3 regions of the Giesbergeria giesbergeri genome follow, and region 2 is predicted to be linked to each of the others. Evidence: predicted binding sites of a transcription regulator. Region 2 holds the regulator's gene; each other region holds the start of a gene.
The links. The regulator FNR, encoded in region 2, switches genes on or off when oxygen is low (the NO sensors DNR and NnrR bind a similar motif). The targets are predictions, from matches to a motif close to TTGATNNNNATCAA.

Region 1 (10,368 bases), on a different contig from region 2:
GGGTGGCTGCAGCCCCCAAACCAGCGGTGCCACACCAAGCCAGTAAGCCCGCCGCATTGATGAAGCCAGCACCTGGTAAAACCAAAGCAGCCGAGGACGACTGGGAAAGCTTTTGAGTATTCGCCACAGTTCCCGCCCATGATTGGTGGGGTGTGGCGGGCGTGCATGTGCCTGCAAGGCAGCGTCTGGTCATAAGGTTGGGGGCGTCAGCCGCTACCATGCACGGCTTGACGCTGTGTCCTGAACGCCCAACTGCTGCCTATGCCCGCTTTTTCTTTTGAAGCCCTGGATGCCCAGGGCCAGACCCGCACTGGTGTGCTGGAGGCCGATACGGCCAAGGCTGCACGCAGCCAGTTGCGTGCCCAAGCTCTGGTGCCCTTGGCCGTGGCACTGGTGGAAGTCGGCTCTGTGGGTGGCAGTACGCCATCATGGAGCCAGCGGCTTTTGACCCGTCCGGTGTTTGATGCCACGGGTTTGGCGGTGTGGACGCGCCAATTGGCGGGATTGGTGGTGTCTGGTCTGCCGTTGGAGCGGGCACTCACCGCTTTGGCCGATGAGGCCGAAGACGAACGCCAGCACCACTTGCTGGCTGCTTTACGGGCCGAAGTGAATGCAGGCGCTAGCTTTGCCCGCGCTTTACAACAGCACCCACAGGAGTTTTCTGATATTTACAGTGCCGTCATTGGTGCGGGAGAAGCCAGTGGCAGCCTAGGGCTGGTGCTGGAACGTCTGGCCGATGATCTGGAAGAACGCCAAGCCTTGCGCGCCAAGCTGATGGGGGCTGCACTCTATCCCGCCATCGTGACCTTGTTGGCCCTGGTAATTGTGCTGTTTTTAGTGACCTATGTTGTGCCCCAGGTAGCGAGCGTGTTTGCTGGCACCAAACGGGCTTTGCCCTTTCTCACGGTGGCCATGTTGGCTTTGAGTAGCGCAGTGCGCCAGTACGGTGGGGCATTGCTACTGGTGCTGCTTTTGGGGGCTGTAGGTTGGCGCTGGATGCTGGCGGGGGAGGTATTCCGACAAAAGGTAGATGCGGCTTGGTTGCAATTGCCTTTGTTGGGGCGCTTGGCACGCAGTTATAACGCCGCTCGTTTTGCCAGCACCTTGGCTATGTTGGCTGGTGCGGGAGTTCCCATTTTGAAGGCTTTGCAGGCGGCGGCAGAGACACTGAACAACCGCGCTATGCGCGCCGATGCACTGGAGGCGCTGGTGCTGGTGCGTGAGGGTGCGCCGTTGGCGTCGGCATTGGCCCAGAAAAAGCGTTTTCCGGGGTTGGTAGCCATGTTTGCCCGGTTGGGTGAGCAGACGGGGCAGTTGCCTCTAATGCTGCAACGGGCAGCCCAGCAACTCTCTGCCGAGGTGCAGCGCCGTTCCATGCAGTTAGCCACCATCTTGGAGCCTGTGCTGATTGTGACGATGGGGCTGGTGGTGATGCTGATTGTGCTGGCCGTGCTATTGCCCATCATTCAACTCAACCAATTTGTCAAATAACTGTTGCTAAGCCATGAGTGCCTCTTTGCAAAACCAGTTGGTGGTCGCTATTTCTTCGCGGGCCTTGTTTGATTTTGAGGAGGAAAACACGGTTTTTGACCGTGATAACGATGCCGCTTACCGGGCCTTGCAGCGCGAGCGCCTAGAGGTGGCCGCATCCCCAGGGGTCGCTTTTTCGCTGGTGCGCAAGCTGCTGGCTTTTAATACACCAGAGCAGGCACGGGTCGAGGTGGTGCTGTTGTCGCGCAATGATCCCGTCAGTGGTTTGCGGGTGTTCCGTTCTTGCCAAGCCCACGGGTTACCCAGTGTGCAGCGTGGTGTTTTTACCCAAGGGCGTGAGCCTTTCGGTTATTTACGGCCTTTGGGGGCACATTTGTTTTTGTCTGCCAATGAGGCCGATGTGCGCCAGGCGCTGCACTTGGGCTACCCTGCTGCACGGGTGTTGACTGAATCAGCCCAAGCAGGCAACGCCCATCCGCAAGAAGTGCGTATTGCGTTTGATGGTGATGCCGTGCTGTTCTCAGACGAGGCCGAGCGCGTGTTTCAAGCCCAAGGACTCGATGCCTTTCAGCGCCACGAGAGCGACAAAGCGGCCCAGCCTTTGCCCGAAGGCCCATTCAAGCCCTTGCTGGCCGCCTTGCACCGCTTGCAGCAGGCCAGCGGCAGCAGTGGGATGCGCTTACGCACGGCCTTGGTCACAGCACGCAGCGCCCCGGCGCACGAACGCGCCATCCGCACCCTGATGGATTGGAACATTGCCGTAGATGAAGCCATGTTTTTGGGCGGCCTGCCCAAGGGCGAATTTTTGCGTGAGTTTGAACCGGATTTTTTCTTTGATGACCAAACCGGCCATGTGACCTCTGCGGCTCGCCATGTACCAGCAGGCCATGTCAGTAGTGGGATTGCCAACGTGCCGTGACCCAGGCACTCAGGGCCACTACAGCCCCCCAGTGCGCTTGACCTTGGGGTCGGAGTAGGTCAGGTCGGCATCGTTCTTGGCTTGCAAGGCCATACGCTCTTGCAAGGTCATTTTGTTGATCTCTTGGGCCATCTCGATGGCGGTGCCACTGGCTCGCCACATGGACTGGATAAAGTCCAGTAACTGCTTGTAAATGGGCTCTGGCTCCGGTTCTGGAGGCAGCTCCTGCACCAGTTTTTTCTCTTCTGGTGTTGTCCAGTCGCGGTTAGGCCCATCGGTGTCGGAGGGCTTGTCGGGTGTTTTGACGATGGCCCCCTCACCGAGCCGATCCATCGATTCAACTGGGTTGGGATTGTTGATGGGGCGCACGGGCACGGCCCCGGACGCGCCGGTGGTAGACAGATCAGAGCTGATCGTGCGCCACGATGGTGATCGGTCAACGGGAGGAATTTGCATGGCGATGCCCCGTAGCAATGATGGGTAAAAACCGGCGGCCCCACAGAAGGCTTTATCGCCGTCTCGTATTGCTATAACGGCAGATCATCGCAAAAATGAAGCCTTTTTTCAGGATGTCCCCATTTTCATCCAGCAGGTAGCAAATTGCACTCCTTTTGGAGTGCCTACTCAGGAGAAACTCGAGCCACAGCCACAAGTGGTGGTGGCATTGGGGTTTTTGATGACGAACTGTGCGCCTTGCAAGTCTTCTTTGTAGTCGATCTCGGCACCCACCAGATATTGGTAGCTCATGGCATCAATCAGCAGCGAGACGCCATTCTTGGTCATAGTGGTGTCGTCGTCATTGACGATTTCATCAAAGGTGAAACCATACTGAAAACCCGAGCAGCCACCACCTTGCACAAATACACGCAGTTTGAGGTCGGGGTTGCCTTCTTCGGCGATCAGGTCGGCTACTTTGGCGGCGGCACTGTCGGTAAAGAGGATGGGTGCGGGCATTTCTTCGGTTTGGGGGGCTTGGGCTACAGCACTCATGGGGAATCTCCGGGATTTTGGGAACGCACCCAAATACTACTTAAAAACAGTCGGCCATTCAGGCGGACGGCACTTGCCATCCATCTGCCTAGGGTCATTACTGAGACCCCACCAACAACAAAGCCGCCCTAGGCGAACCTTGGGCGGCTTGGGTAGCAGGCAAAAAAGCGGATTAACGCTTGGAGAACTGCTTGGCGCGGCGTGCAGAACGCAGACCGACCTTCTTACGCTCGACTTCACGGGCGTCACGAGTGACGAAACCAGCTTGGCTCAGTGCGGGCTTGAGCGTGGCATCGTAGTCGATCAGGGCGCGGGTGATGCCGTGGCGGGTAGCACCGGCTTGGCCGGATTCACCACCACCGTGGACATTGACTTGCACGTCGAAGGTCTCGACATGGTTGGTCAGTACCAGCGGTTGCTTGGCAATCATGATGGAGGTTTCGCGACCGAAGTAGGCTTGGACGTCCTTGCCGTTGATCGTGATTTTGCCAGTGCCTTTTTTCAGGAATACACGGGCTACGCTGGATTTGCGACGGCCAGTGCCGTTGTTCCATTCACCAATCATCTCGGCTCCTTAGATTTCCAGCACTTTGGGCTGTTGGGCGCTGTGCGGATGCTCGGCACCGCCATACACCTTCAGCTTTTTGATCATGGCATAGCCCAGTGGGCCCTTGGGCAACATGCCCTTGACAGCCTTCTCCAGTGCGCGGCCAGGGAACTTGGCTTGCAGGTCACGGAAGTTGGTGGCTGTGATGCCGCCGGGGTAGCCAGAGTGGCGGTAGTACACCTTGTCCAGGTTCTTGGTACCGGTGACCTTGAGCTTGGCAGCGTTGATGATGACGATGAAGTCACCAGTATCGATGTGAGGTGTGTAAATGGCTTTGTGTTTGCCGCGCAGACGGAGGGCAACTTCGCTGGCTACCCGTCCGAGCACCTTATCGGTGGCGTCAATCACAAACCACTCGTGCTGCACGTCAGCGGGCTTGGCGCTGAAAGTTTTCATGCTGTGTTTCTTTCGAGGGTTTGACCAGCCTGAACAGGGGCTGGCGTCCTGGGGACTCTTTTCCACGGTCGGTGTTTCTCTGGAGGAAACCTCTTAGGTGGTATAGGCAAAGCAGGTGTTGAACCACTGATTACCCTTCGCCGCGGAGTCGCGCAAACGCTGCGAAGCCCGCGATTATATAGCGCAGGCTATTTGACGGGTAGTCTTAATTGGATGAACGTACTTCCAGCGGCTCCATCTGCTTGCGAAACTCCACACAGGCGGGCAAATTGACAAAAGCGGGTTGGCGGCACTCCCGGCGCAGGCACATGCTGCGGGTTAATACACCGCTGTCTTCGCACAACGCTGGCGCAGGCTTGGGGGGGCTGGGGGCGTGGGTTACAGGGGCTTCTGCCGCCGGGGCTGTTGGGGCTGGGGCCGGTGTGGTAGTTGCAGTGGCCGTGGCTGTGCTGGTGGGCTTGCGGTTGGGAGGCGGTTTGGGCGGGGCGTTTTGCGACAGTGCCCGTGGGTCGGTTTTCTCAACAAAGGCTGGCGCTGGGCCTTCTGGCAGCACTTCGGCGGTGGGGACTGCTGGTTCAGGCGGGGGCGCTGGCGTGGTGGTTGGAGCGGGCGTGGGAACGGGGTCTGCCTTCTCGGTGATGATGTCTTCGACGGGGGCTGTGGCCTTGGCTGGGCTGCGGCTTGCATACGCTCCGATCCCGGCAGTCACTGCCACCGCCACCGCAGCCACGGCCGCCCATATTACCCAGCGGCGCCCAGCCTTGGTAGGGGCCGCAGCTGGTGTGCTGGTGGTGTGGGGGCGCCGTGAGGCCCGCTCGGGCCAACTCGACTCCAGCCCGATAGGTTCGGGGGGCATCTCTTGGATGAGGGTGTCTGGCCCATGCATGAGCAGGGTGTCCTGCACGTCCTCTAGCAAGATGGTGTCGCCAGCATCGGCCATTGGGCGGCTGTGCGAGGAGGTTGCGGGGGCGGGGATTGGGCCGGCGCTGACGGCCTTGGGTGAAGACAGGTCTACCGTTGGAATTGGGCCGGCGTTGGGCTGGTCGGTGGGCTCCACCCAAATGTCTCCCAAAGCGGCCCGAAAGTCAAAGGCACCCAGTGGGGCTGGGGCAGTTGTCATCTCCAGCAGTTGCAGCAAGGCATCGATGCTTTGGGGCCTGTCTTGTGGGCGCAGTGCCAAGGCTTGCGTGATGCCATTGACGAAGGCCGGTGAGTAGACCTGACCAAACTGTTGCCCCACAGTACGGGCTACACGGGCAAAGGGCACCATGCGGTCACGAATGGCCCGCAGGGTGGATGGCTCGGGCATGTCATTGCACAGGCACCCATAGACCACGGCGGCCAGTGAGTACAGATCGCTCCACGGGCCTTGCGGCAGGTCGGCATCTCCGCTGGCATATTGTTCAATGGGCGCGTAGTTGACCTTGAGTACGGCGGTGTGCTTGCGCTCACGGTCGTTGATGGCGTGGCGTGCTGCGCCAAGGTCTAGCAGCACTGGGGGGCCAGCATCTTGCAAGAAGATGTTGTCGGGCGAGATGTCACGGTGCAGCGTGTGCCCCTCATGCAGTGTGCGCAGGGCGCCCAATACCGACCACAGCACTTGGCGCAGCCAAGCCTCGGAGGGGGGGGCACGCATTTGTAATCGTGCTTGCTTGAAAGTCATGCCGCTGTACAGCGGCATGACCATGTAGGCGGTATGGTGGGCCTCCCAGAAGCGAAACACCTTGACCAATGAAGGGTGGTCAAATTGGGCCAGCATCCGCGCCTCTCCCATGAAGGAGCGTAGCCCGGCTTCAAAGGCGGGCACATCGGCCAGCGCCCGCACTGCCACAGACAGATCTTGCGCACGCCCTGCCAACGCTGCAGGCATGTATTCCTTGATCGCCACAGAGCGGTGCAGGGAGTGGTCGAAGGCTTGGTACACCATGCCAAAACCACCCACGCCCAGCAGCGCAAGAATCTCGAACTCACCCAAGCGTGTCCCCGGGGGCAAAGCATCCGCATGGTAAATGGCGGATACGGGGGTGCTGGGGGAGGGTTCGGACATGGTGGCGGCTACCAGAGGGCAAAAGAAAAGGGCATCAAGAACAATCAGCGCAGATGCCGTAAAAAAGCGCCATCATCCATGATAACGATGAAAAAATGCTGATCCAGCGCAGTGATCGTTACCATAGGGCCATGTTCAGTTATCGCCATGCCTTCCACGCAGGCAACCATGCCGATGTGCTCAAGCACACTGTGCTGATTGCCGCCCTGCAACACCTGACCGAAAAAGAGGCCGCCCTGATGGTGCTGGACACCCACGCGGGTGCGGGCCTGTACCGTCTTGATGGAGATTACGCCAAAACCAGCGCCGAGGCTGCCGATGGTATCCAACGCTTGACGGTGCCGGGTGCGGCCCATGTGCCATTGGCTCCGGCATTGCAGTCCTATATCGATTTGGTACGTTCTTTTAACGCGGGTGCCAGCACCAAGATCTATCCGGGTTCGCCTTTCATCATCCAGCGGCTGCTGCGCAGCCACGACAAACTCAAACTGTTTGAGTTGCACCCCTCAGACATGCGTGCCTTGGTGGGCAATGTGGCCCAACTGGAGGCAGGCCGCCAGGTGGCTGTGCTGCACGAAGACGGTTTTGAAGGGGTGAAGAAGTTTTTGCCCCCACCATCGCGGCGTGCGCTGGTGTTGTGCGATCCGAGTTACGAGATCAAGACCGATTATGGCAAGGTGCTCGATATGGTGCAGGATGGTCTCAAGCGTTTTGCTACGGGCACCTATGCGATTTGGTATCCGATCATTCCACGCCCCGAAGCGCATGATTTGCCCCGGCGCCTCAAGACGATGGCCCAGAAGGCGGGCAAGAGTTGGCTGCACGCCACACTCACTGTCAAGTCCAGCAAAATCACCGAAACCCTAGAAGGTCAGAGCAAACGCCCAGGCTTGCCAGCCAGTGGTATGTTTTTGATCAACCCACCCTACACGCTGAAAGAAACGTTGAAGGAGGCGTTGCCGCAAATGGTGCAGTGGTTGGGGCAAGACCGCAATGCTGCCCACACCTTAGAGTCGGGCAGCTAGAGGTGGGCCGCTTAGTCTGACTCCGGTGGTGGACAAGTGCTATCGTCGTCGGGCAAGGTATGCAGGGTCACAGGCTTGGTGCCAAGCTGAACCATGCCCAAGGCTTCAGCCGCCGCGCGGCTGATATCGATGACACGCTTGCCACCATGTGGCCCCCGGTCATTGATGCGCACGACGACCTCACGCCCGGTGAGGGCGCTGCGCACACACACCCTGGAGCCAAAGGGCAGGGTGGGGTGGGCCGCCGTGAAATCGTGCATGTCGAATAATTCGCCACTGGCGGTGCGTTTCTTATGCTGTTTGGCGCCGTACCAAGAGGCCAAGCCATATTCCTGCGGAAACTGCAAATCTACTTGGGGCAAGCCGGTAGCTTCTGGTGCCGTTTTGCCTGTGCTGTCGGTGCCGATGAGATCGCTTTGCACCGGCACGACCAATGCTCCAGCGTCAGGCACCTTGAGGCCTAGAGCCGGGGGCGGTGGGGTGGTGGTGGCGCTGGGGGAGTCTTCCTCCGGCGGCGGTGGCGTGGTGGAGTCGTTGGCGCTGGCGATGCCTGCTCCCAGCGTCAGTAAAGCATAGATCAGCAGTTGCACGGGGCGACACCGCCACCATCGGATAGTTGGCAACAGGGACATGCGCCAGGGCCTTTCCAAAAAAGCAGGGGCGCTGATGGTAGCGCAGTGGATAGGTGCCCCATACCCAGAAAAAATCCCGCACAAGGCGGGATGGACAGGCCAACAGTGGGGGGCTTAGAAGCGCCAGCCCAGACCGATGCCGAACAGTACGGGATCGACCTTGAATTCACCCACATTCTTGCCAAAAGAGGACACATCGGTACGGATTTGCACCTTTTTCACGTCCAAATTCAGGTACAGATTGTTGCCCAGTGGAATATCAACACCGGCTTGAATAGCCAAGCCCCAGCTGTTCTTGTCTACCGAGGGGTTGAGGGCGGCGGCCACCGTAGGCGCGAAGTTCACACTCGACAGGCGGGTGTAATTGACACCAGCGCCCACATAGGGCTTGATCTTGCCCAGATCGGTAAAGTGGTACTGTGCTGTCAGGGTGGGAGGCAGGTGCTTGAAGGAGCCGATAGCACCACCATTGGAGTACAAGGTGTGTTTTTGTGGCACGGTCAGGATCAACTCGACAGCCAGATTTTTGGTGTAGAAGTAAGTGAAATCAACTTCTGGCAGCCACTTGTTGTTGACGGACAGGCCCAGAGGTGTCGAGTCGCCGTTGCTGCTGTCCAGATGCACAGCACGGGCACGCACCATCCAGGAGCCTTCGGTGATTGGTTGTGCAAACGCGGAGGACGACAACACGGTACCCAGCAGGGCGGCGACCAGGGTAGTTTTTTTCATGAAGGAAATCCGGAAAAACCAGGGAACATTCCCTAGGCTGGATTGGAAAACGCTACGCCCGGATGGTGCTTGACATGCGTCAAGCACCATGCTGGCTGGGTAAAAAAACATCACTGTGCTAGGCCGAGGCGCTGGCAAATTTCCAGTGTGGCTGTGCTTTGGTTCATGGTGTAAAAGTGCAAAGCAGGTGCCCCGCCTTGGCGCAGTTGTTCGCACAATTGGGCGACTACATCCAAGCCAAAGGCTTTGATGCTGGCGGTATCGTCGCCATAGGATTGCAGGCGCAGGCGAATCCAACGTGGCACCTCTGCCCCGCAGCTATCGGCAAAGCGCAAGATGCCGCTGGAGTTGATGATGGGCATGATGCCTGGCACCACGGGTATGTCAGCGCCTAGCCGGTGTGCGTCATCGACAAAGCGGAAATAGGCATCGGTATTGAAAAAGAATTGTGTGATTGCCGAATTGGCCCCGGCCTTGACTTTGGCCACATAGGCTTGCAAGTCGGCTTCTGGGGATTTGGCTTGTGGGTGCATCTCGGGGTAGGCTGCTACCTCCAAGTGGAAGTGGTCGCCGGTTTCGGCGCGGATGAAAGCCACCAGATCGGCGGCATAGCGAAATTCACCCATACCACCGTAGCCGCTGGGCAAATCGCCGCGCAAGGCCACTAAGCGCCGCAGTCCCATCGATTGGAACAGGGCCAGCTTTTCGCGCACCGAGTCGCGCGAAGCGCCCACACAGGTGAAATGCGAAGCGCCTTGTTGGCCCTCGTCTAAGATGGCCTGTACGGTTTGCAGCGTGCCGTCTTGTGTCGAGCCGCCCGCGCCGTAGGTGACGGAGCAGAACTCGGGCCGCAGTGCATACAGTTGCTGGCGCACGGCACGCAGCTTCTCAGCCCCCTCGGGAGTTTTGGGTGGGAAAAATTCCACACTCAGCGGCAATGCGCTAACAGCAGAAGAAAGGGGTTTGGATGCGCTCATGCCGCCCTCCGAGCAGAAATAAAGAATTCGCGGTTGCCATCACCGCCAGCAATCGGGCTATCTAGCCACGTTTGCACTGGCAACCCAGCACTGGCGCAAGCCTCGCGGAGGCGCTGCTCCACCACCGGATAGAGGCTGGCATCGCGCACAATGCCACCCTTGCCCACTTGGCCGGGTTGCAGTTCAAATTGCGGTTTGACCAACATCAGCAGCGTGCCACCGGGAGCCAGCAAGGGCACCAAGGCCGGTAGCACCAAGGTTAAAGAGATAAACGACAAATCACCCGTGATGAAGTCAAACTCCGGCGTGATGTTGACGTCTTCTAGCCCAGCACGGCGACGGTGTTGCACCGGCAGCGTGCCCGCTTGACGGGCTTGCTGTTTGGCGGCCCGCTCGGCTTTGAAGGCTTCGATATCGTGCTCTTTGGCATCATCGCTGTCGTCGTAGGCTTCATCGACCACACCGCCATTGCGCATCCAGCTGTACGGGGCCACGGGCTGGGTGTCGTTGTCTTCGGGGTCTTCTTCCACCACTTCAGACAGCGCCAATTCGCAG
Region 2 (10,368 bases):
AGATGTTCCGTGACCGCAAACCAGCACCATCCCGACAAATGCCAGGGGTGGCAGGACAGGTAGCCGCTGGCAGTGGCATTGGTTTTTTGGCTGGGTTGGTGGGGGCTGGGGGGGGGTTTATCAGCGTGCCCTTCATGACTTGGTGCAACGTGCCCATCCACAATGCTGTGGCTACCAGCGCCGCCTTGGGTTTTCCGATTGCAGTGTTCAACGTGGCTGGTTATGTGCTGGGGGGCTTTTCGGTGCCCGGTCTACCTGCACATTCCATGGGTTATGTGTGGTTGCCAGCTTTGGGCGTAATTGCCGCGTGCAGTGTATTCACGGCCCCTCTGGGCGCTCGTGCGGCCCACAGTTTGCCTGTGCGCCAACTCAAGCGGGTTTTTGCCAGCTTATTGCTGGTGCTGGCGGTTTATATGTTTTGGAAGGGATATGCCGCGTTGTAACGCAACCGGGCCATCAACTGCACCACAGTTCTGGCCCATGGGTGGCATCAAGCCACAGTGCCCATAAGGCCACACCACAGAGCAAAATGCCTGCCAGTCGTGTGCCACGGTCGCCATGCACCTTGAGGCGCTGGCGTAAACGCAGCCACAGCCACGGCCCTGCCACCAGCCACAGGCCACTGCCCACGGCAAACAGGGCCATAGTGATGGCACCCGACACTGCACTGCCACTGAGAGAGGCCACTAACAAGGCCGAGTAAAGCAGACCGCAGGGCATCAAGGCCCACAGAAAACCTGTTGCAAACACGCCCCCCGGTTTAGCCACCACAGGCCGCACCCGCTGCCAGAGGCTCCGTCCGGTTTGTTCTACCCAAGCGGGTTGGCGAGCCAACACCACCATCATCAACCCCCAAGCCAGCACGCCCACATGCAGCATCGTCCAAGCCGGGCGCAAGGCCGCACTTTGCACTGTGAGCCAAGCCAAACTTTGCATTGCTACTGCGGCCAGAGCGCCCACAGCGGCATAGCCGAGCAGACGGCCAAGGTGGTAAGCCCATACACGCCGCTGGTGTTGTGGTGGAGCGCCCTGCCAATGCACGGGCTGTTCGGGGGGGGTGTTGGTGCCTGCACCCACCACGGCACCGCAAGGGGCTGCGCACATAGCCAAACAATGCGGCCCACCGACCAGCCCCATGAGCAAGGCCGTCCAGGCCACTGAAAAAAGCATCATCTTCAGATGATGCGGGAAAACCGTGTTCGGTTCCGGTCGGCCTGCAAATACCGGTCAAAAGTCATGGCAATACCTCGTACAAAGTACCAGCCCATCTCTGTGACTTGCACCCCATCGGCGTTGAAAATCACCAACCCTTGGCCGGCCATTTCTTGTAGCACGCCTAGCTCGACGGCAAAATACTGGCGAAAATCAATCAGCCAAGCGGCTTCTAAGGGCTCAAACAGCAGCTCGCCTTGGCACATCAAGGCCATGATGACAGCACGGCGCACCAAGTCGTCGCGTGTCAAGGCTAAGCCTCGCACGATGGGCAGACGACCTTGGTTCAGGTGGTCGTAGTATTCGTCCAGAGTTTTGGCATTTTGGCTGTAGGTGGCACCCACACGCCCAATGGCCGATACGCCCAGTGCAATCAGATCGCAGTCGGGTTGGGTGCTGTAGCCCTGAAAATTGCGGTGCAGGCGTCCTTGGCGCTTGGCTACGGCCAACGCATCATCGGGCAACGCAAAATGATCCATGCCCACATACACATAGCCCGCTGCACTAAAAGCCTCTAATGAGCGTGCCAACATGGCGACCTTGGCAGAGGCCATTGGCAAATCGGCCCATACGATGCGCCGCTGTGGCTTGAAGCGTTCGGGCAGGTGGGCATAAGCATACAGCGCGATGCGATCGGGGCGCAACTGCGCCACTTGGGCCAAGGTGCGCTCAAACGATGCAGGTGTTTGGCGTGGCAGGCCGTAAATCAGGTCGATGTTGATGGAGGCGAAACCCAAGGCGCGTGCCGCATCTACCAGTGCAAACACCTGTTCGGCAGGTTGGATGCGGTGTACGGCCTTTTGGACTTCGGGGTCAAAGTCTTGCACGCCAAAGCTCAGGCGGTTAAAGCCCAGTTCGGCCAGCAAGGCCAGCCGCCCGGCATCTACTGTGCGCGGGTCAATCTCGATGGAGTACTCCCCATCGGGAGCCAACGTAAAGTGGCTGCGCAACATCGCCATCAGTTCGCGCAGACCTTCATCTGACAAGAAGGTGGGCGAGCCACCGCCCAGATGCAGCTGGCTCACTACTTGGCCTTTGCCACAATGGGCGGTATGCAGTTCTACCTCACGGCTGAGGTAGCGCAGATAGACTTCCGCCCGGTCGTGGTGCCGGGTGATAATTTTGTTGCAGGCGCAGTAGTAGCACAGCGATTCACAAAAAGGGATGTGCACATACAACGACAGTGGCAGCGCCTTGGCCGATGTTCCCACGCTGCGTTGTTGCAACGCGAGCACATAGTCGTTGGCACCAAAAGCCTCCACAAAGCGATCTGCCGTTGGGTAAGAGGTGTAACGCGGTCCGGGCACATCAAACCGGGTCAGCAATTCGGGGGAAACAACGGTCATGGGAAAATTCCTTAAGTGCCAATGCACTGTGCCGTAAATGGGCCAGACAGGCGTTGACGTCTGTCAAGAGCAAACACCAAAGGCGCACTGTGTTGGCAGCAGTGGGGGATGGGCGATAATTTGAACATGTCCACTATCTTTCCCGCCCCAGCAATGCCTTACTGCGCAATCGGGTCAAGGGGATGGCAGTGTGGCTGATTTATCTGAAGTAGCTCCGAGTCGCCATGAATCCACACACCATCAAAGTCGCCTGTTCCAACTGCAACTTGCGCGAGCTTTGCATGCCGCTGGGATTGACGGATGCACAAATACAACGCATTGACGAAGTAGTGGCTACCCGGCGCAAAATCAAGCGTGGTGGCACTTTGTTTCGCAATGGCGAGGCATTTACCTCGCTGTATGCCATTCGCACAGGGTTTTTCAAAACCTGTGTGGCTACCGAGGACGGGCGCGATCAGGTCACTGGCTTTCAGATGGCAGGCGAAGTCATCGGTCTGGATGGCATCGTCAATGACCGACATACCTGCGATGCCATTGCATTGGAAGATGCAGAGGTTTGCGTTATGCCCTTTGACCGGATTGAAGAGCTTTCGCGTGAGGTCACGGCCTTGCAAAGCCATGTCCACAAAATCATGAGCCGTGAGATCGTACGCGAGCACGGAGTGATGTTGTTGCTGGGCAGCATGCGGGCTGAGGAGCGTTTGGCAGCCTTTTTGCTCAATTTGGTACAGCGTCTGCACGCCCGTGGTTTTTCGCAGTCAGAACTGGTGTTGCGCATGACCCGCGAAGAGATTGGTAGCTATTTGGGCCTGAAGTTAGAGACCGTTAGTCGCACTTTCTCCAAGTTTGTGGAAGATGGCATCGTAGAAGTGCGTCAGCGCCATGTGCGCATTCTTAGCACCGATGCGCTCAAACGCATTGTCAATAACCAACAAGCTTGCCATTGAGCACTGCGCCGTATCTGAGGCAGGCTATTGGTTGGGTTTCTGTCATAGTTTGTGGCAAAAAAAGCGCCCCTCCCCTTGGAAAGCCCTTTTTTTCCCAGTAGCATCGCTCCAGCCAGTGGAGAAACTGGTTTTCGCTGGTTCACACTGCCCGTTATTCACAAGGAAACCCAACATGGCAACTCCCAAAAAAGCCCCGGCCAAGGCCGCTCCCGCTGCTGCCGCCAAACCCGAAAAGGTTGTAAAGGCCGGCAAGGCTGCAGCCGCTCCCGCTGCTGAAGCGGCTGCGCCTGCTGCCAAAAAGCGCACTCCCAACGCGGCTTTCATGAAGCCCCTGACCCCCAGCGCCGAACTGGCCGCTGTGGTGGGTGCGGCTCCCCTGCCCCGCACAGAGATCATCAGCAAGCTGTGGGCCTACATCAAAGAGCACAAGCTCCAAGACGAAGCCAACAAGCGCAACATCAACGCCGATGCCAAGCTCAAGAAGGTGTTTGGCAAGCCCCAAGTTTCGATGTTCGAAATGGCTGGTCTGATCGGCAAGCATGTGAAATAAGCGTTCGCACGCTTTGCACACCAGGTCGGCTTTGCCGGCCTTTTTTTTGCCTGAACTTTACTTATGAATGAGAATACTTGTTATTTGATTTAAGATTGACAGTTCGACGATGCACAGCCAATTTTTCTAGCCACTGCTTCGTACCTGTATCGGCACCAATGGTGGTGCCGATGGCAATGACCTATCTACGGAGGCCCAATTGGCAAAGAAACCCGCACCGCATTTGCAAAAAACAACCCCCATGCCCGAGTTGCAGCCCGCTGTGCTGTCGGGCCGTATGGCCGCAGGTTTTGACAAGCCTTTGCTCCCCCTGGGTGCCTTGATGTTGGCGACTTCGATGGGCAGCTGGGCGCAGACCAACGAGGCGCCCAGTGCCACCTTGCCTGCGGTGACAGTGCGTGAAGCGGTGCAAATCCAAAGCAAAGACACTTTGCAGGTCAAAAAGACCACCATTGGTAAAGGCCAGCAAGAACTGCGCGACATTCCGCAAAGCGTCACGGTGTTTACTGAGCGCCTGATGGACGACCGTAACCAAGACGACTTCCGTGAAGTGCTGCGCACCACTTCGGGGGTGACTTTTCAGGCAGGCGAAACCGGCGAAGAAGATGTGCGTTTGCGCGGCTTCTCTTTGGGCCAGGCAGGAGACATCTACATTGATGGCATGAAAGATGCCCCACTGTACGAGCGCGACACTTTCAACAACGACCGGGTAGAAGTGCTCAAAGGCTCTGCTTCCATGTTGTTTGGCAAGGGCTCGACGGGTGGCGTGGTTAACCAAGTCAACAAGGCGCCATTGTTGATGGATCAGCACGAAGCCAGTTACACCATTGGCACGGGCAATGAACACCGCGTGACGGGCGACTTTAACTTCAAGACGGGAGAAAACGCAGCCCTGCGCGTCAATGCCATGGTGCACAACGCCGACAACCACGGTGCTACGCAGAAAAAGCGTGGCATTGCGCCCACCTTCAGTTGGGGTATTGGCACCCGTGATGAGTTCTCAGTCGGGCTGTACTATTTGGACATTCAGGGGCGTCCTTCGTACAACCATCCTTGGTTTTTGGACAACGGCGTGATCGTCCCATCGTTGCCTGCCAAGAATTACTATGGCCTCAACAGTGATTATTTGAACACTTCGGCCAAGTATGTCACGCTGTCGCATATTCACCGTTTTGATGATCGTGGCGAGCTGAACACCCGTTTGCGCCACGGCACCTATGAACGCGATTTGTGGGCCAGTGTGATTCGCTTTGGCACGGGCACCACGCTAGAAAACATCAATAGCAGCACGGTGGTCTCTCGTACCCCTAAGGGTCGGGTGGGCAGTAGCGATTTGACGCAACTGCAAAGTGATTACACCAACACCTTCGACTGGCTGGGTAAGAAGCACGCACTGATTGCCGGGGTAGATGTTTACCACGATGACGCTGATCGCAACCAGAACTTTGCTGGAACTCCCAGTGGCTTGAACACGACGGTAGGCACACCCAACAATGGCGACTGGCGTGCAGACACCCGTGGCGTGCCAGCTTACAACAGCTTCACGGCGCGCAATGTGAGTTTGTACGCACAAGACACGATGAGCCTGACATCTGCGTTCAAGTTGGTGGCAGGTTTGCGTTATGACCACTTCAAGGCGTCGTACCACACCAGTACCGACTTGAGCCACGCCCGTTCCGATGATCTCTGGAGCCCACGCATTGGTGCTTTGTATCAGCCCAATGATCTGGCTTCGTACTATGTGTCGTATGGCACTTCGTACAACACGTCGGGCGACACTTACCAGTTTGGCAACCCGAATGCTGGCACAGAAAAAACAGCCAATACCCCCGCAGAGAAAAGCCGCAATTTTGAAATTGGTGGCAAGTTTGAACTGTTTGAAAAGCGTGCCAGCCTAGGGGTGGCCGCGTTCTACAGCGAGAAATACAACGAACGCAACACCGACCCTGATACCGCATCAACCCAGCAATTGTTGTCGGGCAAGCGCCATGCCACAGGGATGGAGTTCAACTTGGCCGGGCGTGTGACACCGCGTTGGGAAGTGTTTTATAACCACACTTGGATCCCCAGCGCCAAGATTGACGAAAGCAATGTGGTTTTGGCCGCCAACGGTGGGGGTGCCCAGGTCAAGGGCGACCGCCCTGGCCTGACGCCCAAGCACAGCGGCAGCTTCTGGACAACCTACGCCGTGACACCACAGTTGCGTGTGGGGGCTGGCTTGAACTACCGTGGCAAGCAAAATCCGGAAGGCTCGCGTGCAGTGGTGGCCGACAGCTTTGTCACGGCTGATGCGATGGTGGAATACAGCTTCAACGAGAAAACCTCGCTCAAGCTCAACATCACCAACTTGAGCGACGAGTTGTATGCCGATAGCCTGTACCGTGGGTTCTATGCGCCCGGTGCTGCCCGTGCGGTGCAACTGACGCTCAAGACCCGTTTCTAAGCGGTATCTTCTACACAACGCACTGTCTGCCCCGTATGTTTTTGCATCTGAAAAATATCCTGACTCCGCAAGAGGTTCAGACTGCTCGCACTTTGTTGGGCGATGATGCCCCTTGGCGAGACGGGCGCAGCAGTGCGGGGGGACAGGCGCTGGCGCACAAGCGCAACGAACAATTGGCCCAAGACAGCACCCAAGCGCAGCAATTGCGTGCCTTGGTGCTGGCCGCGTTGCAGCGCGATGCCTTGTTCTTTTCAGCGGCCCTGCCCAAGAAGATTTTTAACCCGCTGTTCAATCGTTACAGCGGCGACAGCAACTTTTATGGCAACCATGTGGATGGTGCTGTGTTGCGCTCGCATTACCCTGAGCAATGGGTGCGTAGCGACTTGTCGTGCACGATTTTTCTGGCTGAGCCACAAGAGTATGACGGTGGTGAATTGCTCATTCGTGAGGCCCAAGGAGAGCGGGCCATCAAATTGCCTGCGGGTGATATGGTGCTGTATCCCAGTTCTACCGTACACCAAGTGGCGCCGGTCACACGGGGTGCCCGCATTGCCAGTTTTTTCTGGATTGAGAGTATGGTGCGCTCGCTTGAGCAGCGCCAGTTGTTGTTTGACATGGACATGGACTTGCTGCGCTTGCGCGCTGCGGTGGGCGAAGGCGCGCCTGCTGTAGTGGGCCTGACGGGCACCTACCACAACCTGCTGCGCATGTGGGCTGATGTCTAACGCCCGATGATGCACACCTTGAAACGCCAATCGGTGCCTGCGGGCATTGTCAATTTGGCCGACCACGAGCAATTAGCCCAACAACGCCTTGACGATAACGCTTGGGCCTATTTTGGCGGTGGTGCCGGTGATGAAATCACCTTGCAAGCCAATCGCACAGCGTGGGATGCTTGGAGGCTGCAACCACGTGTGTTGCAGCGTGTGGCAGGTGGGCATACCCGGGTTGCCTTGTTAGGGCGCACGCTGGCCCATCCAATTATGTTGGCCCCAGTGGCTTTTCAGCGGCTGGCCCATGTGGATGGTGAAGTGGCTACCGCCTATGCTGCTGCCGCTTTGGGGGCAGGTATGGTGTTGAGCACCCAAGCCAGCACACCGCTGGAAACGGTGGCCGATGCTTTTCTGGCAGATCCGGGCCGTGGTGCTCTCTGGTTTCAACTGTATTTACAGCATGATCGGGGCTTTACCCGTGCTTTGGTGCAGCGGGCTGAGGCTGCCGGCTATGAAGCCTTGGTATTGACAGTGGATGCCCCCGTCAGTGGTATTCGTGACCGGGAGCGTCGGGCGGGGTTTCAGTTGCCCCCCGGCATTCGTGCTGTCAATTTGGATGGCTTAGCCCCGCGCCCAGCACGGCCCTTGCAGGGCGGACAAAGTGCTTTATTCCATGATCTCTTGCACGATGCCCCTACTTGGGAAGATGTGCAATGGCTGCAATCCATTACCCGTTTGCCGGTACTGCTCAAGGGTGTGCTCCATCCGGAGGATGCCCGACAAGCTGCGGCTATTGGTGTGGCGGGTCTGGTGGTTTCTAACCACGGTGGACGCACGCTAGACACCGCTATCACCACAGCCCAAGCCTTGCCTGCTGTAGTGCAGGCTGTAGAGGGGCGCTTGCCTGTGTTGGTCGATGGTGGCATTCGCCGAGGCACTGACGTGTTCAAGGCGCTGGCGCTGGGGGCCAGTGCGGTGCTGGTGGGGCGGCCGGCCATTCATGGGCTGACCAACGCGGGGGCAGCGGGGGTGGCCCATGTGCTGCGCCTGTTGCGTGATGAGTTGGAAGCCACGATGGCGCTGATGGGTTGCGCTACGTTGGCGGACGTGGCTGCTGTTTCTTTGCCTATGCCTCCTTTGGGCATTCGATGAAATCCCATCTTGATGGCATAGACTTTATTGAATGAGAAAAATTCTCATTTATAATCAGGCTGTCTTTTAACTGCCAGTCTTGATTTGGTGTTTTGCCATGATCGTTTGTGTCTGCCGCCGTGTCTCTGACCGTGAAATCGCCCGCCATGCCCATGCAGGGATGGGCTTTGACGACATCCAGTTCGAGCTGGGTGTGGCTACCCAATGTGGCCGCTGTGAGGGCTGTGCCCGAGAGGTGGTGGCGCAGTGCCATGCCAGTCGACCTGTGGCCGCTTTGCACAATATGTTGGCCGCCCCCCATTCCCATGGGGCTGGGGTGTGATGCGCCATGATGCTGTCCATCTTGGCAGGAAGTGCCCTGTTGGTAGTGGTTTCTGCTTGGTGGATATTTCACCGTTGAGCAGGTGCCACGGGGTTTGAGTTTCATATTGGCTTTGGGTGCTGGCCGTTATTGATGGTTCTATGTCTTCTTCTGATCGTTTTGCTTTTCCTGCCGTTTCTGCGCGCCATGCATTCATTGCTTCTGGCGTGGTGTTGGCCCATGCCGTCGGGTTATGGACTTTAGAGGCCGGGTTATTGCGCAAGGCGGTTCCACAAGACGTGGTGGTGCCTGCGGAAGTGGTGGCCGAGGTGATCGTTGCGGCACCTCCACCAGCACCTCCCCCCCCGGCACCGCCAGCACCAAAAACACCGCCCTTGCCCCGTCCGGCGGTTGTCAAAACACCAGTGCCTCGGCCTGCACCGGCACCTATGCCGTTGCCTGTGGCTCAAGCCCCTGCCACCCCCAATGCCCCTGTGGTGCAGGCCAGTGAGGCCGTGCCAACGCCTGCACCCGCAGCACCTGCACCAGTAGCGCCACCGGCCCCTCCAGCACCGCCTGCTCCACCGGCACCGCCCCGGATTGAATTGCCGTCAAGCCATGCCGCCTATCTGCAAAATCCGGCCCCAGCCTATCCTGCCATCAGCAAGCGCATGGGCGAGCAAGGCAAGGTTGTGCTGCGTGTGCTCATTGGTGCTGATGGTCTGCCACAGAAAGTGGAATTACAGCAATCGAGTGGCTATGACCGATTGGATCGCCAAGCCCAAGAGGCCGTGATGCGCTGGCGCTTTGTGCCAGGCAAGCGCAACGGCGTGCCCGAGACCATGTGGAATCTGGTGCCGATCAATTTTGTTCTCGAATAATCAAATCCATCGTCAGGAGTTTTCATGGAATCGCAATTTGGCTTGGCCCACGTCTGGATGCAGGGTGACTTTGTGACCCGTTTGGTCGCGGTACTGCTGCTGGGCATGTCGCTGGCATCGTGGATTGTCATCATCGTCAAGGCGCTGGACATCATGAAATTCAAGAAACACGCACGGGCTGCCTTGGGTTTTTGGCACAGTGAAGATTTTGCCGCCGGGTTGGAAAAGCTCGGTGCTGATCCAGCCAATCCTTTTCGCCAGTTGGCCATTGAGGGGCGCGAGGCCACTGCCCACCACCGCAATACCAAAGGCCAGTTGCACGACAGCTTGGATGTGAGTGATTGGGTCACGGGCTGCCTGCGCAACAGCATTGATGAGTTCACGGCCCGTCTGCAATCGGGGCTGGCTATTTTGGCCTCGGTGGGTTCTACGGCCCCTTTTATTGGTCTGTTTGGCACGGTTTGGGGCATCTACCATGCCTTGATTGCCATTGGTGCTTCGGGCCAATCTACGATTGACAAAGTGGCTGGCCCTATTGGTGAGGCGCTCATCATGACGGCACTGGGGTTGGCTGTAGCCATTCCAGCCGTGCTGGGCTACAACGCACTGGTGCGAGGAAACAAGTCCATCCTGAATCGTCTGAATAGCTTTGCCCATGACCTCCATGCTTATTGCGTGACGGGTGCGCGCGTTTCTGGCAACACCGAGGCAGCAGGCAATGTCCATGCCTTGAAGAAAGGAGCTTGAGCATGGCGTTTGGAACCCAGGACGACACCGATGAGGTGATGAACGAGATCAACATGACACCGTTGGTGGACGTCAT
Region 3 (10,368 bases), on a different contig from region 2:
GTGCCCAGTATTGTCCACCCGCTGCTTTTGCAGATTGTTGAGCGCGCTGACCTCGGTTTGCAGTGCGTCCAGAGTGGGTAAGGTCTCGCCTTGCAGCAATTGCAGTGCCTTGGAATGCTCTGCGGCCTCTACCAAACCACTGACGCGGCTGAACGACTGCACATAGCGGCCCCGCGCCTCTTGCACACGGGCCAATAGCGCCTTGCCCTCTGTGCCCTGCACCAAACGCTCCAGCGTCGCCAGAGCCTGGTCAATGGCTTGGCGGTTGGCAGCAATTTTTGCCTTACTCTGGGCCAGATGGGCAGCATCAGCAAACAGCACCAACTCCATCGTATGGCGGGCATTGGCCCGTGTCAGGGTGTCGATGGTGCTGGTGGCCTCTGCCTTGACCCAGTCTTCATCCACCAATTGGCTATTGGCTTGGGCTACCCGGCTCATTTGCAAGATGGCAATGGCGGCCATCAGCAACATCATCACCATCAATATGCCAAAACCCAGTTTCAGGCGCAAACCAATGCGCCACCGTGCAAGGCTCCATGTCATTGTGTGTTCTCCTGATCTTGGCTTAACCGGCTGCTGCGCCAATAGACGTCGTCCCCTCCCTCTGCACGGTTCAACACCCGTGCTAGCACAAACATCAGATCCGACAGGCGATTGAGGTATTGGCGGGGCGTGTCGTACAGGGTCTCCTCATTGCCCAGGGCCACCACTGCCCGCTCGGCGCGGCGGGCCACCGTGCGACACACATGCGCTTGGCTGGCAGCACGGTTGCCTGCGGGCAAAATGAACTCCAACAGACGTGGCAATTGCGCGTTGTAGTGGGCCAGTGCCTGATCCAGTTGCACCACCGCCTGCGGTTGCAGCAACTGGTAGCCAGGAATAGACAGCTCCCCCCCCAGGTTGAACAGTTGGTGCTGCACATCGATCAGCAATTCACGCACATCTGATGCCAGTGCCTCACACAACAGCAGCCCCATGTGCGAGTTGAGCTCGTCCACATCGCCCAATGCATGAATACGCAGGCTGTCTTTAGAGACACGCTGGTTGTTGCCCAAACCTGTCGTGCCATTGTCGCCGGTGCGTGTGGCGATTTCTGTCAGGCGGTTGCCCATAAATTCTTTCCCCTGGTCGGTGGCCGCCGCACCGCGCAGGCAGCCCATAGGGGATTGTCGGCCAGAGTGCCCCATAAACCCATACTCGGGCCTTTGAGTCTCTCTATCGACCCGGTGGTATTCTTCGCCTCCCCCGGAGAGTTCGCCCATGCACAGCCCTGCCGCACCGTCCCACGTCCATTCACCTGCATTTGCTCCCCGCACTGCGCCCACAGCATGCCTAGAGGCACTCAAAGCCCGCTTTGGCCCCCAATGCTCCACAGCCCAAGCTGTGCGCGAACAGCATGGGCGTGACGAATCGGCTTATGCGGCTATGCCGCCACCCGATGCCGTAGTCTTTGCCGAAAGCACTCAGGACGTGCGCGACGCTGTGCAACTGGCCCAGCAGTACGCCGTGCCTATCATTGCGTTTGGTGCGGGCAGCTCGCTGGAAGGCCACCTGCTGGCAGTGCAGGGAGGTATCAGTCTGGACGTATCGCGCATGAACCAAGTGTTGTCGGTCAACGCCGACGACCTCACCGTGACAGTGCAAGCAGGCGTGACACGCAAACAGCTCAACGACGCCATCAAATCCACGGGCCTGTTTTTCCCCATCGACCCCGGCGCCGACGCCACCTTGGGCGGCATGTGTGCCACCCGTGCCAGCGGCACCAATGCCGTGCGCTACGGCACCATGCGCGAAAACGTGCTGGCACTGCAAGTGGTGATGGCCGATGGCAGCGTGATCCACACCGGCTCACGCGCCAAAAAAAGCAGCGCAGGCTACGACCTGACGCGCCTGATGGTGGGCAGCGAAGGCACCTTGGGCATCATCACCGAAGTCACGGTCAAGCTCTATCCACTGCCCGAGGCGGTATCGGCAGCCATCTGCTCTTTTCCCAGCATTGAGGCTGCGGTGCGCACCGTCATCCAGACCATACAGCTGGGGGTGCCCATTGCCCGGGTAGAACTGATCGACGCCCACAGCGTACGCATGGTCAATCGCTACTCCAAACTGAGTCTGCGCGAGGAGCCCTTATTGCTGATGGAGTTTCACGGCTCCCCCGCTGGCGTGCAAGAGCAGGCGCAAACGGTGCAAGAGATTGCCCGCGATTTGGGTGGCAATGATTTTGAATGGGCCACCACCCCCGAAGAGCGCACCCGGCTATGGACGGCCCGGCACAATGCCTTGTTTGCCGCCATTGCCAGCCGCCCCGGCTGCAAAGCCATGTCCACCGACACCTGCGTGCCCATCAGCCGCTTGGCCGATTGCTTGCTGGACTCGGTGGCCGAAGCCGATGCCAGCGGCATCCCGTACTTTTTAGTTGGTCATGTGGGGGATGGCAATTTTCACTTTGGCTACCTGATCGATCCCGACAGCACCCAAGAGCGTGCGCAGGCAGAACAGCTCAACCAGTCGCTGGTGCAACGGGCCATCCAAATGCAAGGCACTTGCAGCGGCGAGCATGGCGTGGGCCTGCACAAAATGGGCTTTTTGGTCGATGAGGCAGGGACGCCCGCGTTGGCCGTGATGCGGGCCATCAAACAGGCGCTAGACCCACACAATATCTTGAACCCCGGCAAAATTTTTAGTTGGTAACGCACAGCCACCTCCTACCACCCTTCACCAGCGAGAAAACCACTATGGGCCTTTTTGACGGCGTATTGGGCAATGCCTCCAAAATAGACACCCGCAAGATTGCCGCAGAATTCGAGCGCATTCTGGCACCCGGTGAGCAGGTAGAACATGCTTACCAATTGATCCGTGATTACTTCGTTTTTACCGATAAGCGCCTGGTGCTGGTAGACAAACAGGGATTGACCGGGAGCAAGGTTGAACACCACTCCATCCCCTACAAAAGCATTACCCACTTCAGCATCGAAACCGCAGGCACTTTTGATCTGGATGCCGAACTCAAAATTTGGATTTCTGGCACCCCCGTTCCCCTGCAAAAGCAGTTCAACAAGACACTCAATATCTACGAGGTGCAGGCCGTGCTGGCCAGCTATGTGCTCAAATGAGCCATGGCTTGGCGTGGGATACCGCCCTGCGGATTTTGGCCCTGTGTGTGCTATTGGCCGGTGCTGAAACCCTGCACGGCATCGCACGCACCGTGTGGGCGGTGCCCCGCTGGGGTAAAGAGCGGGCACTCCAGCGCAGCGCCCTGACAGGATCGCTGCTGGCGGGGGCCATTTGCTGGTTCATGGTGCCCGGCCTGGGCTTGCACACCGCTTGGCACCATGCCGCGCTAGGCCTGGGGTTGGCGACCTTCATGGCCCTGTTTGATGTGGCACTGGGCCGATGGCTGATGCACAGACCGTGGCCTCGGATTGCGCAAGAATTTAACCCAGCATCAGGCAATTATTTGGTGTTTGGTTTGGCATTTTTGAGCGCGGCACCCATGCTGGTGCACTGGCTGCGTAAACCATGATTGGTGCCCATGGCGGGAATCGGACCCGCGACCTCTCCCTTACCAAGGGAGTGCTCTACCACTGAGCCACATGGGCAGCTTGTACGCAAAGGAAAAAACTGGAGCGGGATAAGAGGTTCGAACTCTCGACCTATACCTTGGCAAGGTATCGCTCTACCAACTGAGCTAATCCCGCAGATGATGGTTTTTTGAAAACCATGCGCTTACTGAAGTAAGACCGCTATTATATTCCGAAAAACTAACCGTGCAAGCCACCTCACTCAAAAATAGCCGATTCAGGGGCTCACTGGGGCCACCGGGTGCCGAGTGCGCGCCCAAATTCCCATGCCCACCAGCGTGGCAGAGGCCACGCTCAACAGCAAAGCCAGGGCCGAGCCATAAAAAATACCGCCCGTCAAACCACGATCAAGCAAAACACCAAACACGGGAGCCGCCACCGAAAAGCCCAGATCCAGCCCCGAATACACCGTGCCATACACCCGGCCTGTGGCCCCCGGTGGGGCTGCACGCTTGATAAGCATGTCGCGTGAAGGGCCAGCAATGCCCGTGCCCAGCCCTGCCAGTGCCGCCAAGGCCAAGGCAGCAGTGCCCGGCAGCCAGCCTGTGCCTGCCAGCACCAGCAGCACGGCCGATGCCACCAAACAGACCGAGATCGTCTTTTCCAGCCGCACTACCCGCCCCACCAGAAAACCACCCGCCACCATGCCAGCGGCACCACAGAGCATGTAGCCCGTGACCACCAGTGCCGTCAGGTTCAGGGGCAGCCCATACATTTGCTGCAAGGCAGGACTGGCAAAACTCTGAATGGCACTGAGAGCACAGGTGCTCCAGAAAAAGAATGAAAAACACAGCCACACCGATGGCAGGCGCAAAAAGGCCATCGGGTGCTCTGGCGCCGCAGCACTGGCGTGGCTACCGCTGGGATGCCCCCAAGCGCCTTGGCGGTCATCCAAGGCATCTCGCTGCCAAACCATCACCGCCAGCACCAACAACGCCAGCACCAACAACGCCAGCGCCGCACCACACAAGCAGGCCAGCCGCCACGAGCCAGTGGCCGTGGTCAGCCCGGCCATAAACAACGGGGCCACGGCCCAGCCCAAGTTGCCCGAAATACCATGCACCGAGAAGCCATGCCCCAGCCGTGCCGCCGACACCCGCTTGTTCAAAATAGTGAAATCGACCGGATGGAACGGTGCATTGCCCAACCCCGCCAAAGCGGCTGCCAGCACCAGCCCAGCGTAGCCCTGCGCGGTCGCTGCAGTCACACCGGCCAACATAAAGCTGCCCAAAGCAAAAAACAGCACAGGCCGAGCCCCCACCCGATCGACCAAAAAACCCGACAGCGCCTGCCCCACCCCCGAGATGACAAAAAACACCGTGACCAGCCAGCCCAACTCGGCATAGCTGAAGCCAAATTCAGCGATCAGCCACGGAAACAGCGGCGGCAACAGCATGTGGAAAAAATGCGAACTGCCGTGGGCCAAACCAATCAGGCTGATGGTGCGTATATCTTGGCGCAGGGCTGCAGCCTCGGGATGGGCGGGGGCAGACGTGGTACTCATGCAGCCATCTTAGAAGCAGTGCGATTTTCTTGCAGCACAGGGGTTCGGTGTGCCCGGTTGACCTGTATCAACACCGTCATCCAAGGCCATCACCAGAATTCCGGCCCATACAATGGTTTTTTATTCCAACCGGAGGGCTCCCATGAAGCTGCTGAACGACCTTTTCACTACCGACTATGGCCTGATGAGCATCATCGGCATTGCCATGATGGTGGTGGCTGGGGTTGCGTTTGTGTATGTGCTGCAACGCAAGATTGACGCCGACCAAAAGGAGGCCGACCGGCAGAAGTGATTCTGCTGGCAACCCTGTGCCTACCCAGCAGGGGTCGTGGTAGGCGCACACAGCCCGGCCAAGGGCTGGCGTGCCCACTGCTCAAGCCAGTGCCATAGCTGTTGCACCCCATCTTGGGCACCGTGTTGTAAGCCATGATCGGCACCGGGCAACTGGCGCACACACCACGGAGCGGGGCGCTGTCGCATCCGCTGCGCCCATAAGGCAAATGCCTGTGCAGGCACCAACGCATCAGCATCACCCCACACTTGCAACAAGGGCCACGGGCTGTTGCGCAATGGCTGCTCCAACGGCCAGTGCCAAAGGTCGCGCCAGTAACGCAGACTGCGCCCTTGGTAAAGGGTGTGATCGGGCAACGGGCTGGCCTGCGCACGCTCCAAGGCCTGCCATTCAGGCCAGCGGCCTAGGCGTTGTGCTTGCAAGACGGCCGTCTCGCGCGGGTCCAAGCCCGGTGCCGACAACAACACCATCGCGGCCATTCCGGGCACCACAGGTGCCAAAGCAGGTACAAGCTCCGCCCCCTCAGAAATTCCAACCAACACCGTGGGCAGCGTGGCTGTTGGGCTGTGGGCTGTGCGCTGCCACCAGCCCTCTAGCGCCGCCTGAGCCTGCCGATGCCACCATGCCAGCGCATCGGTCTGGACAAAAGCGGGGGCGCACTGGGTCGGTGGTGTCATATGTCCCACCTCAATGCCGGGTTTGTGCAACACCCACACTTCGGCATGGAGCAACCCCGCAAAATAGCGCGGTGCAATGGCACCCATGCCTGCGCAACCAGAGCCGGGCAATACCACAACCCGATAGCGCAACGGTGGCAACAACGCCCCTCGGTGCAGCACGGGCAAATCTGCTTCCCCTGGTGTGGTGGGCCAGCGACTCTCTTGCCAACGGCTGGGGGCCAACAAAGGTCTAGACAGTTCTGTGGGGTGCGAGGCAGGCCAAGCCATTGCATGGGGCCACCACCAAGATAGCCCCAGCAAAAACAACAAGGCCCGCATACAGCGGGCCTCAAGCCGACATTGTTGTGGCATCAACGCAGAATAGTCACGGGTGGAGGCGGGGGGGGCTGGTCTGGATACGGTTCTGGCTCGCCATCCGACAAGGGTGGTGGACGTACACCACGCGACAGACGCGGATCGCTGTAGCCCAACTGATCTACCAGCTGCTCATACACGCTCATTGCCAAACTTTGCGAGGTTTCGCGCATCACCTTGGCCCGGTTGGGTGGGGCAATATCGCCCCGGTTCGACAAAATCTTGGTGTCGTTGCCAGCACCTTGGGCCGAGAAGGCCGCCTTGATTTCGTAAGTACGGGTGTGGATGAGCGAAAAATCCACCAACAGATCTAGCCCATATTGGTGCGTGGCACTGCTCGTGCCTTGCAGTGGCGACAGTGCATCGCGAAACTGCACGCTCGAGACAGCGCCAAACAGCACATAGTCGGCCCCGTTGAACTCGCCCTTCTTGATACGGGCGATGATGTCGCGCACTTCGGGCTGGCGGCTGGGCCGTGCCATGCGTCCCGTTTGCAACTGGTGCAATGCCTGTTCAGCCTTGGTGGGCTGTGGTGCGCCAGCATCAAAGGCTTTGCCTTGTACCAGCCGGAACACCGTGCCGCGCAGCAGTGCGCCCTTGATGTCGTTGGTAAAAGAGTACAGCTGGCGCTGCTCGATATAGCTGTAGCGCCCCGCCACATAGGTAGAGCTGTATTGCTCGCTGGTGGTGCTGCTCCAGCGGGTGTCGCGCGTATGGGAGCTGCCTTGCTCGGTGCCCGCCTCAAAGTATTCCGACACCCGTGGGGTGTAAGCCAGATCGGTGACGGCAATGCGCGGCGCTGGCTGCGCTTGCACGCTGGCAGGGCCAGCCACCCAAGCAGCACCGACTATCCAGGCTGCTGCGGCGGCCAATGTACTTCTGCGTTGCATGGATGCTCCTTTCAGCGGCGGGTAGTTTTGCGGATTTCTTTTTCGTCCTGCCATTCAATGGTGCCCTCTTCCACATCAAACAGCTTGAGCGTGAACTTGTAGTAAACGTCTTTGGTGCCTGCCGTTTGCTTGACGATACTGGTCAGCTCGCCCTCCATGCTGTAGCGGGCAGCGGTCATGTTGCCAATTTTGGCCGTGCTGTTTTGCTTGTACAGGCCGCTCTGGTTTTGGCGTTGCAGCTCATCCACACCGGCCTGCATCTCGTTGATGGAACGCACAAAACGCACTTTGCCCGACTTGACCAGCGCCGTCTGGATCGAGTGCATCACATTGGTGGTGTCGATGTACTCGCTGGTTTTGTTTTTGACGGTAGAAATGGTGACGGTGGGGCGGCCCTGAAAGATGCCCGTCTCGAGCAAGCTGCCGGTCATTTTCTCGGCAATCATTTGCAGGTCGGTAGAACCAAACTCGTTGGTTACCAACTCGACGCCTTTGGCATCGCCGTAGTTGACCTGACGGTCAAAACGGATGGTGGGTACCTGCGGGTTCTGGCAGGCGGTCAGGGTCAGGGTGCCAACCAGTGCGGCCAGCAAAAGGGGATAGCGTGAGAAGGTCATAGCGAAAAGAATGTGAAAAAACAGGCCGTCCAGCCACTCAACGGGGGCGATCCACGTTCATTTCCAGTTGGAAATCGCTGGCTTCGCTGCTGGGGGCTACGCTCTTGACGGTTTGGCGGCCCATACCCATCAGTGGCAATTGTTTCCAGGCTTCGCCATCGCCCACCTGGTTGCCCGCACCATCGACCCAACGGAACCGGTAGTACACCGTGCGCTCACTGTGGCGCATATTCAGCAAATCGGCCTGCACCACCAGCACGCCATTTTTGGGCTGGATGCGCATTTCTGTCACGGCCACGCCTTTGGCATCACTGCTCAAAAACACCTTATCGGCCACCGCAGGGGGGGTGGCTGGATCGTGGTATTGGGCCTGTGCGCTGCCCATCAGGGCAAACCAAGCCGTGGCCGCACTGGCCAGTGTCAAACGGAAATTCATCACACACATCCTCCAGAAAAAAGCCATCACTGCTGCCCACTGGGCAACGGTGCGGGCATGTTAGGCGTACCAACGGGCCAAGACGGATAAGGGCGGGTGCGCTGTGGTGGGCGGCCAGATGAGCGCGATGGGGCTGCCATTGGCTCCACGTTGTGTGCGGGCGGTGGCTCCGCGGCCTCGGCAGGCGCCACCACCGTACGGCGGTTGGGTGCTGTTGTTAGAGAGGTTTTTTTGGTTGGTGGCTGCACAGGGCTGGCGGGTGCAGCCGTGCTGGTGGGAGCGGGCACTGGCCCTGGTGCAGCGCCTGCGGCCAAGGCACCAATGGTGGCCACCTGACCCACCAGAATTTGCTGCTCGTGCAAACGCAGCGGCACCAACGCATATTGCCCGCCCACGTCAATCTCGGTTTCTACTTCGCGGCCATTGATACGCACGCGGTGCTTACCGGGAGGCAAATAACCCCGTGCTACATAAACACGGCCTGGCAACATGCGCCACATGCGGTCGTCGGCTTTTTCGGTGGCAATAGCTGCAATGGCACCCAGCAAGCCTGCCAAAGCTCCGCCTTTTTCTTGCAGTTGGTCTTGCATCACCCCCTTGGCCAACGCGCGGGTAAAGCCGCGCAGCACCATGCCGGGCATCTCGTCCTTGAGAGCACGCCGGGCCATGACGTTCAGATCCACCACCCGTTCCAGCCGAAAGTCGTACCCAGCAGCCGACAACTGGCTCAGCAACGGATCGCGCGATGGCTCTATCACCGGATAGGAAATACTGACCGTGTTGATGCGGTGGTTGATAGGGATGGGCAGGGTGAACGCTTTGGGCTTGCGCGCCGGTGCCTCACCCGCCTCCACCACAAACAACACATCGGTCATGCCTTGGCGGCGCTTCCATGTAAAGCTGGTGCGGCTGTCCAGACCGCGCAAACCTTCTTCCAGCACGCGGGTTTCGGGCTTGAGCTCGATGGCCTTGCGATAGCCAGGTGCCGCCATTCCCGGCTCATTGATGGCTTCGTACAAAAACCCGGCCAAATAGTGCGATAGCGCATTTTGGTAGCCATTTTTCAGAGCCAATACTTCGGGGTCATTGAGGGTCTCGACGGGATAGCCGCTGATTTCCTTGCTGGCACTGCTGGCCCCCTTGGACTTGGCCTCCTCTTCGGCGGCTACCATCTCTTTGGCACGGAACTCGGCAATCACGGCTTCGCGCTCATGGGTGCGCTTGATATCCACACGGGCATTCTCAAAATCGCCCAGCGCCATACGGTTGAGGGCCAACCGGGTAGTGAGCCAGACCTTTTCATAGTCTTGGCCCTCATACACCTTAAAGCGTTCACTGATCAGGCTGGCACCCAAGGTGCCCATCAGCTTTTGTGGGTTGGTCTTGGCAGCCTCTTCCCAGTCTTTGACCTTGGTGTCGGCCAACAAAAAGGCGTTGTTGCTGTCTTCGTAGCGGCCCTGCATGCGCAGCAACTCACCGCGCTCCAAGTTGTAGAGCAGGGCTTTTTTGTCGTCTTCGGTGGTGGCTGTGGATTCGAGCCGGGCCAGCGATGCTGCAACGCCACCTGTGCGGCCCGCCGTTTGCATTTCGGTTGCCAGCTCATCGTGGCTTTTCAGGCTGGCACAGCCGGTCAGGGCCGTCGCTATCGACAAAACCGCCCACAAACGGGCGTGTGGTAAGGGCCGGAGCTTCATGGGAAGTTTTTATGCAAAAAGATGAAGGAGCACACCCCTGCGGGCATTGCGTGCAGGGGCGCCAAGGCTCAGGGCCGCCAGGGCTTACCGGATCGGGCGGTAACCGTCACGAGGATAGTGCGGATAGCGACGACCACGATGTTCCCAATGACCAGGCACCCATTCATCTACACCACGATGGCGCTCCCAATGACCAGGCACCCACATGGCATCATGGTGTGGTGGTGGAGGCCGGTCACGCGCCCAGTGGGGTGGGGGCCGATCTCTCCAATCCCGCCGGTCGTATCGATCGTAGCGGTCGTAACGGTCATACCGATCGC

Region 1: the regulator FNR is predicted to act here: its motif matches at 8,906-8,919, upstream of ACYVB2_RS13475 (OmpW/AlkL family protein).
Region 3: the regulator FNR is predicted to act here: its motif matches at 5,143-5,156, upstream of ACYVB2_RS08170 (DUF3149 domain-containing protein).

Annotation. Positions count from the first base shown of each region.
Region 1 is NZ_BAAGYJ010000010.1:26,930-37,297, forward strand. It holds gene ACYVB2_RS13425 (methyl-accepting chemotaxis protein) at 1-116, shown strand, start outside; gene gspF (type II secretion system inner membrane protein GspF) at 262-1,491, shown strand; gene ACYVB2_RS13435 (5'-nucleotidase) at 1,505-2,410, shown strand; gene ACYVB2_RS13440 (hypothetical protein) at 2,429-2,866, opposite strand; gene erpA (iron-sulfur cluster insertion protein ErpA) at 3,035-3,400, opposite strand; gene rpsI (30S ribosomal protein S9) at 3,573-3,965, opposite strand; gene rplM (50S ribosomal protein L13) at 3,975-4,403, opposite strand; gene ACYVB2_RS13460 (serine/threonine protein kinase) at 4,609-6,450, opposite strand; gene ACYVB2_RS13465 (23S rRNA (adenine(2030)-N(6))-methyltransferase RlmJ) at 6,582-7,475, shown strand; gene ACYVB2_RS13470 (septal ring lytic transglycosylase RlpA family protein) at 7,487-8,107, opposite strand; gene ACYVB2_RS13475 (OmpW/AlkL family protein) at 8,222-8,836, opposite strand; gene metF (methylenetetrahydrofolate reductase [NAD(P)H]) at 8,947-9,813, opposite strand; gene ACYVB2_RS13485 (TlyA family RNA methyltransferase) at 9,810-10,368, opposite strand, start outside.
Region 2 is NZ_BAAGYJ010000002.1:616,009-626,376, reverse strand. It holds gene ACYVB2_RS07055 (sulfite exporter TauE/SafE family protein) at 1-443, shown strand, start outside; gene ACYVB2_RS07050 (sulfite exporter TauE/SafE family protein) at 457-1,170, opposite strand; gene hemN (oxygen-independent coproporphyrinogen III oxidase) at 1,176-2,558, opposite strand; gene fnr (fumarate/nitrate reduction transcriptional regulator Fnr) at 2,783-3,505, shown strand; gene ACYVB2_RS07035 (SWIB/MDM2 domain-containing protein) at 3,678-4,055, shown strand; gene ACYVB2_RS07030 (TonB-dependent receptor) at 4,333-6,498, shown strand; gene ACYVB2_RS07025 (Fe2+-dependent dioxygenase) at 6,534-7,223, shown strand; gene ACYVB2_RS07020 (alpha-hydroxy acid oxidase) at 7,233-8,363, shown strand; gene ACYVB2_RS07015 ((2Fe-2S)-binding protein) at 8,461-8,685, shown strand; gene ACYVB2_RS07010 (energy transducer TonB) at 8,826-9,545, shown strand; gene ACYVB2_RS07005 (MotA/TolQ/ExbB proton channel family protein) at 9,570-10,292, shown strand; gene ACYVB2_RS07000 (ExbD/TolR family protein) at 10,295-10,368, shown strand, end outside.
Region 3 is NZ_BAAGYJ010000003.1:37,855-48,222, reverse strand. It holds gene ACYVB2_RS08210 (methyl-accepting chemotaxis protein) at 1-543, opposite strand, end outside; gene ACYVB2_RS08205 (cob(I)yrinic acid a,c-diamide adenosyltransferase) at 540-1,112, opposite strand; gene ACYVB2_RS08200 (FAD-binding oxidoreductase) at 1,261-2,691, shown strand; gene ACYVB2_RS08195 (PH domain-containing protein) at 2,736-3,113, shown strand; gene ACYVB2_RS08190 (hypothetical protein) at 3,110-3,523, shown strand; tRNA gene ACYVB2_RS08185 (tRNA-Thr) at 3,525-3,599, opposite strand; tRNA gene ACYVB2_RS08180 (tRNA-Gly) at 3,623-3,698, opposite strand; gene ACYVB2_RS08175 (MFS transporter) at 3,799-5,085, opposite strand; gene ACYVB2_RS08170 (DUF3149 domain-containing protein) at 5,228-5,377, shown strand; gene ACYVB2_RS08165 (alpha/beta hydrolase) at 5,398-6,375, opposite strand; gene ACYVB2_RS08160 (hypothetical protein) at 6,408-7,301, opposite strand; gene lpoB (penicillin-binding protein activator LpoB) at 7,313-7,918, opposite strand; gene ACYVB2_RS08150 (YcfL family protein) at 7,956-8,354, opposite strand; gene ACYVB2_RS08145 (COG3014 family protein) at 8,381-10,048, opposite strand; gene ACYVB2_RS08140 (hypothetical protein) at 10,133-10,368, opposite strand, start outside.